Regions from separate parts of the Cellulomonas sp. SLBN-39 genome, predicted to be linked through region 1. Evidence: riboswitches for the same ligand, from Rfam matches in the RefSeq annotation. Region 1 holds a riboswitch; the other holds the start of a gene.
What was found. A riboswitch is a leader RNA that binds a small molecule or an ion and turns the genes downstream of it on or off. The one in region 1 is predicted to bind cyclic di-GMP.
Positions count from the first base shown of each region.

Region 2: it holds a riboswitch for cyclic di-GMP, as region 1 does, so the genes downstream of both, FBY24_RS14685 (BldC family transcriptional regulator) here and FBY24_RS05230 (PKD domain-containing protein) in region 1, are expected to answer to the same signal.

Region 1 is NZ_VFOA01000001.1:1,152,963-1,156,356, forward strand. It holds gene FBY24_RS05225 (hypothetical protein) at 1-122, shown strand, start outside; gene FBY24_RS05230 (PKD domain-containing protein) at 198-2,033, opposite strand; cyclic di-GMP riboswitch class I at 2,046-2,120, opposite strand; gene FBY24_RS05235 (uracil-DNA glycosylase) at 2,319-3,095, shown strand; gene FBY24_RS05240 (bifunctional UDP-sugar hydrolase/5'-nucleotidase) at 3,208-3,394, shown strand, end outside.
Region 2 is NZ_VFOA01000001.1:3,223,834-3,227,227, reverse strand. It holds gene FBY24_RS14700 (FMN-binding protein) at 1-253, opposite strand, end outside; gene FBY24_RS14695 (DUF3145 domain-containing protein) at 412-912, opposite strand; gene def (peptide deformylase) at 1,076-1,564, opposite strand; gene FBY24_RS14685 (BldC family transcriptional regulator) at 1,732-1,950, opposite strand; cyclic di-GMP riboswitch class I at 1,969-2,043, opposite strand; gene FBY24_RS14680 (DUF1206 domain-containing protein) at 2,112-2,894, opposite strand; gene FBY24_RS14675 (type II CAAX prenyl endopeptidase Rce1 family protein) at 3,015-3,394, opposite strand, start outside.

The DNA.
Region 1 (3,394 bases):
GGACGTACCCGCCCCCGGACGAGCCGGCCGTGGGGACGCCGGAGAACACGTACTGGGAGGTGTGGACCGCGCCGCAGGAGCTCGACGCGGTCCGGGAGGACGTCGTCGAGGTGCCGCGCTGACGGCGGTGCCCGGCCCAGCGACGACGGACCGCCCGTGCCCGGGGGCGCGCGGCGGTCCGTCGTCGTGCGTGCCGGTCAGGACGTGGTGCGGAAGGTCTGCACGGGGCCGTAGGTGGTGCCGTGGGCGTTCTGGGCGACCACGCGGTAGTAGTGCGTCGTCGCCGGGGCGAGCCCGCTGACGGCGGCCGTGGTGGACATGTCGTAGCCGACGGCGGCCATCGTGACGGCCGTGGTCTTCTTGCCGAGGGCGGACGTCGTGCCGTGCTCGAACCACACGGTGCTCGCGGCGTGCCGGGTGTTGACGTTGGCTCCGAGCGTCGTCGTGGTCCGGGTGGTGCCCGACGCCCAGGACTTCGCCGTGGTGGGCCTGCCCGCGGTGCTGAAGCTCGTGGTCCGCACGGTGCTGCCCGCGTCGGTCGTGGCCGTGACCCGGACCTGGTAGGTCGTCGACGGCGTCAGCCCGGTGGCCCGGCCCACGACCGTGGCCGCCCACGTCACGGCGGGGACGGCGGTCGTGGTGCTCGCGCCGTAGGCGGTGGTGGTGCCCCACTCGAACCGCGTGCTGCCGGCCAGCCCGTTGGGGTTGACCCACGCGGTCAGGTCGCTGCTCGTCGTGGTGATGGCCTTGGCGGACGTGGACAGCGTGGGCAGGGCGACGGCGCTGACGCCGACGGTGTCGACGGACGTCAGGCCGCGGGCGTCGGTGACGGTGAGCCGGGCCGTGCGGGTGCCGGCCGTGGTGTACGTGTGGGTCAGGTCGGACGGGGGCGTGCCGGTGCCGGTGCGCGCCGCGGAGCCGTCGCCGGGCTCGAACCGCCACGACGCGACCCCGGTGCCGGTCGTGGACAGGGACCCGGCGCTGCGGGAGGCGTCGAACCGCACCGCGAGCGGGGCGGGGCCGTGCACGGTCGAGGGCTGCAGCCACGCGCTGGGCACGCCGTGCGCGGCCGGCACGGTGGCGGCGTCCTTGAACCCGCTCATCGAGGTCGCGCTCGAGTCGACCCACCACGGGCAGGTCCCGTGCTGCTGGAAGTACACGACGGCCTTGATCTCAGGCCACGAGGCGAGCGTCTGCATGGACTCGCGCATCCACGTGGCCTTGCGCGTCGGGTTCGCCGGGTCCTCCGACGAGCCCCACTCGGCGAGCATCAGCGGCTTGCCGCGGGCCCGCCCGAACTCGCGGAACGGGCCGGCGATCTCGGCCATCGGCCGCCAGGCGGCGGGCACGTGCGACGCGCAGCCGAACCAGTTGTAGGCGTCCAGCCCGAGCCAGTCGACGACGTCGTCGCCGGGGTAGAACTCGGCCGCCGTCGGCCCCGAGGTCGTCTTGATGAAGACGGTCGGCGTGACGATCCACGTCCACACGACGTTGGTCACGCCCTGCGCGCGGAACGTCTCCACGTAGTGCCGCCAGGCGGCCCGGAAGTCGGCGCCGGTGCCGTGGGCGGGCGCGTAGTCGGGCTCGTGGTGGAACGTCAGGAAGACGGGCACCCCGAGCGACCTGATGCCCGCCGCCTGGCTGCGGATGCGGGCGTCGTGGTCGCCGCGTGCGACCGACGCCCACGACAGCCGCGAGCCGTCGCGCAGCCGCGGCTCGATCGACAGCACGGGTGTGCGACCCTCGGCCAGGCCCGCCTGCACGACCGGCGGCGGCATGGTGTCGTCCCACAGGCTGTACGTGCGCTGCAGGTCGAGACGACGGTCGATCTTCTGCTCGAACCCGGCGTAGGCGGCCTCGACGGTGGGCTCGGACCGCTTGGCGACGAACGCGCCGAACAGCATCCCCTCGTCGGGCGCCACGTCCGGCGGGCCGGCGGCCGACGCCCCGGTGGGGGTCAGCAGGACCGCGGCGAGCGCCACGGCGACGGCGGTGGTGACCAGCTTCCGGACATGCGTGCGCGCTGCGTGCATGACGCCCCCTCGTTCGGCAGCCTGGCGGACCGCGTGGGCCCCATGGCTTTGCGACCCCGCCTCGCGACGGGTGTGCCCTTTCGTGATCCCGACACCGTAGGAACCGCGCGACGGTGCGGCAAGGGTCCCAGGCGGGGGACCGGATGCGACGATTCGGTCATCCAGACCGACGTCGCAGCGTGGGGCGCTGCGGCGCCTCGCGGGTTTCACCCGCGACACACCCGTCCTGGGACGACATGAACGCGCGCTCAGTGGTAAAAGCCTGCGGTCGGGGAGGATGCCGGGATGACCGGACGAGGAGCCCCGCACGACGCGTCCTCCGTGGCCCGTGCCGCGGCCGCGTGCGGCGACGTCGCCGCGCTCGACGCCGCCGTCACCGGCTGCCGCGCGTGCCCGCGCCTGGTGGCCTGGCGCGAGGACGTCGCCGCGCACCCGCGGGCCGCCTTCCGCGGGCAGGAGTACTGGGGCCGTCCCGTCCCGGGCTTCGGCGACCCGGACGCCGGGGTGCTCGTCGTCGGGCTCGCGCCGGCCGCGCACGGCGCCAACCGCACGGGCCGCATGTTCACCGGCGACCGGTCCGGCGACTTCCTGTTCGCCGCCATGCACCGGGTCGGCCTCGCGTCGCAGCCCACCTCGGTCTCCCGCGGCGACGGCCTGGAGCTGCACGGCGTGCGCGTCACCGCACCGGTGCGCTGCGCGCCGCCCGCCAACGCCCCGACGCCCGCGGAGCGCCGCACGTGCGGGCCGTGGCTGGACCGCGAGCTCGCGCTGGTGGCGCCGCGGGTGGTCGTCGTCCTCGGCGGCTTCGGCTGGCAGGCGGTCCTCGCGACGCTCGCCGAGCAGGGCTGGGCGGTGCCGCGCCCGCGGCCGTCGTTCGCGCACGGCGCGGAGGTGACGCTGCGCAGGTCAGGGGCGCCGGACGCGCTGACGCTGCTCGGGTGCTTCCACGTCAGCCAGCAGAACACGTTCACCGGGCGGCTGACGCCGCCCATGCTCGACGCGGTGCTCCGGCGGGCGCAGGCGATCGCCCGGACAGGTGCGGACGCGGACCCGGAAGAGTGACCCCGGCGGCGTTCACACGCCCGTATCCTCCCGGTCTGTCCCTCGTCACACCCCACCCCTAGCGTCCGTGGGTCTCGCCGGACGTGCCGGCACCCCTGAAGGAAGGACCACCGTGGCCGCACCGCGACCGCAGGAGCCTCGCGCCCGACTGACCAGGACGGTCACGTCGTGCGCGCTCGCCGCCGCCCTGATCCCGACCGCGCTCGTCCCGGCCGTCGCGTCACCGGTGGCGGCCGCCCCGGCCGACGGCACGGTCGACCTGCAGCTGCTGGGCGTCAACGACGTGCACGGCCGCCTCG
Region 2 (3,394 bases), 2.1 Mb from region 1:
AGCCGCCCGTGGCCTTGTAGGTGCCGTCCGTGTACGTCGAGCCGGTCGCGGCCGCGTCGTCGTCCGCCGTGCCGTCGGCCGTCCCGGCCGCGGTGTCGTCGGTGCCGGCCTCGTCGGTCCCGGTCTGCGTCGAGCCGTCGTCGGTGCCGGAGCCCGTCTCGGTCGCGGAGCTGGTGGCACAGCCGGCGAGGACGGTCGCGGCGGCGATCCCGGACAGCAGGGCGAAGGAGCGGCGGCGGGTGGTCGGGCGCATCGGGTGTTCCCCTCTCGGCGGCGCGGGGTCGCGCGGAGCGTTGGCATGGGAGAACGTACGAGCGCTCCCTGGGGGATCCCTGGGAGGAGCGAAGGGTAGTCCTGGGTGCGCGCCAGGTCCCGGGACGCAGGTCCCGGGACCTGGCTCAGGCCGTGGAGTCAGCCGACGCGGTGCAGCCACCGCACGGGCGCGCCGGCGCCGGCGTACCGGAACGGCTCGAGCTCGTCGTCCCAGGCCTGGCCGAGCGCGAGGTCCAGCTCGGCACGCAGACGCTGGGCGTCGCCCGCGTGCTCGAGCGCCGCGCGGATGCGGTCCTCGGGCACCACGACGTTGCCGTGCACGTCGGTCTGGGCGTGGAAGATGCCCAGCTCGGGCGTGTGGCTCCAGCGCGAGCCGTCGACCCCGGTGCTCGGCTCCTCCGTGACCTCGTACCGCAGGTGCGCCCAGCCGCGCAGGCCCGACGCCAGGCGCGCGCCGGTGCCCGCGGGGCCCTGCCACGAGTGCTCGGCCCGGTAGAACCCCGGGCCCGCGGGCTGCGCGGTCCAGTCCATGCTCACGCGGGCGTCCAGCACGTTGCCCGCCGCCCACTCGACGTGGGGGCAGAGCGCACGGGGCGCCGAGTGCACGAAAAGTACACCGCGGGTGAGTCCACCAGCCATGTCGTCCTCCTTGAGCGGTTCGAGGGTCGCCTTCCCCAACGACCTCGGACCCGTGCAGGAGTACGTCACAGCGCACACGGCGTGCTGAGCACAGGATGCACCAGGGAGCCCGGTTGCACCAGACGCCGCGCGCGGCATCACCCGCGCGGGCGCACCCGTGCCGTCAGAGCTGCTCGCGCATCGCGCGCATGGCCTTCTTGCGCACCGACCGCTCGAGGCGGTCCAGGTAGAGCTTGCCGTCGAGGTGGTCGACCTCGTGCTGCAGGCAGCGGGCCATCAGCTCGACGCCCTCGACCGTGACCTCCTTGCCGTCGAGGTCGGTCCCGACGACCCGCGCGTACCAGGCGCGCCGCGTCGGGTACCACAGGCCGGGGACCGACAGGCAGCCCTCGTCACCGTCCTGGTACTCGTCCTCGGAGAGCTCGACGATGACGGGGTTGAGGACGTAGCCGATCTCGTCGTCGATGTTCCAGGAGAACGCCCGCAGGCCGACGCCGATCTGGTTCGCGGCCAGCCCGGCCCGGCCGTCCATGTCGACGGTCTCGAGGAGGTCGTCGACGAGGGTCCGCACCCGGTCGTCGATCACGGTGATCGGGTCGCACGGGGTGCGCAGGACGGGGTCGCCGACGGTGCGGATCTCACGCAGAGCCATGGGGCGATCCTTTCATGTCGGGAGCCGCCGCCCGACCCGGTGAGGCCACCAGGGCGGGCCCTGCCCGCAGGCCGGCGACCCGCGGGGCGCACAGCACGACGCCGGTGGTGACAGATGTCACCACCGGCGTCCGATGCCGTGCTGGCCGCCGCGCGGGCGGCGGGACCTCACTGGCCGATGCGCTGCTGCGGCACACCGGTGAGGAGCTGGCGGACCTCGGCCTCGTGGAAGCGGCGGTGCCCGCCGAGGGTGCGGACCGCGGAGAGCTTGCCGGCCTGCGCCCAGCGGGTGACCGTCTTCGGGTCGACCCGGAAGAGCACCGCGACCTCACCAGGCGTGAGGAGCGAACCCTGCGAGAGGGGGGCGGCGGGGATGTCGACAGACATGGTCATGCTCCTTCGTCGTTCGGTAGCTCGGCTGGCCCTGTGGGCCCCGTGGCTTTGCGTCCCCGCCTTGCAGCGGGTTTGCCGTTGTCGCTGACACGAATGACTATGCCCCATACGGGACATCCACGCAACAACCGTGCGGGACGAGTGCGGGTGAAACGTCACAGGCTTCCGAAGCGTGCCCGGACGAAGCAGTACACCCCGAACAGGACGAAACCGGCGGCCACCAGCACGAGCAGCACCGTCCCCATCGGCGCGTCGCGCAGCGCCGTGAGCGCTCCGTCCAGACCGGTGGCCTCCTGGGGGTCCTGCTGCACCGCGGCGACGACGAACAGCCCGCCGACGACCACCAGGGCAGCACCCTTGGCGGCGTACCCGAGCACGCCGCACCAGCGCGCGGCACGACCTGCGCGACCGGACGGCAGGCTGCGCAGGTCGTCGAGGAACTTCCTCCGCACACCCTTGACCACGTGGTAGACGCCCACGGCGACGACACCCAGGCCGACCGCACCCACGAGGAACCTCCCCGCCGGCGCCTGCATCAGCTGGGCCGTCGCGTCCGACGTCTGGCCGCTGCTCGACGACCCCGACCCCTGCGCGAACGCGTACGAGGTGGCGGCGAGCGCCAGGTACATGACGGCCTTGGCCCCGGCCTTCACGCGGTCCGCGGTGTCCTGGCCGGCACCGCGCAGCGCGGCGGCCGCCTGCCAGGCCCCCAGCGCGACGAACGCCACGACGGCGAACCACAGCACGACAGCGCCGAACGGCGAGCCCGCGACGGCCTGGAGCGCACCCGACTGGTCCGCGTCGGCGGACGACGAGCCCAGCGCCAGCTGGAGGGCGAGCACCCCGATCAGGGCGTGCAGCAGCCCGCTCACGGCGTAGCCGGCGCGTGCGCCGACCTCCCAGGCGTGCTGCGGATGACGTGCGGCGAGCGTGGTCACGCGGCTCCTTCGGGTCTCGGGCCCCCACCCCCTGGCCTCGCGCCAGCACCCGCGACGATGGTCGCAGCGACCGGCCCGGTCGGCGACCGGAGACGGCGGCCCGGCGGGTCCGCGCGCCGGTCAGCGCCAGCCGCGACGGAGCACGAGCACGCCGGCGACCGTCGTCGCCGCGGCCAGCGCGAGGAGCACCACGACGTCGACGACCCGCCCCGGCGCGCGCAGGGCGGCGTCGCCCACCGCCTGGGACCACAGCGCCACCAGGATCGCCGCGTGCAGCAGGACGGGGGCGAGGAGCCCGCCGCCGACGCGGCGGGCGCAGTACAGCAGGACGCCCGCGGCCACCGCGTAGCCGGCCCGCACGGGGGCGTCGCCCGGGCCGAGCAGCAGGAGCACGGCGCCGCTGACCAGCACGCTGCCGACCGCCACCGACGGCTCGTCCCAGCGGTCGCGCAGGAACGTCACGACGAAGCCGCGCAGCACGAGCTCCAGGTCGAGGGCGA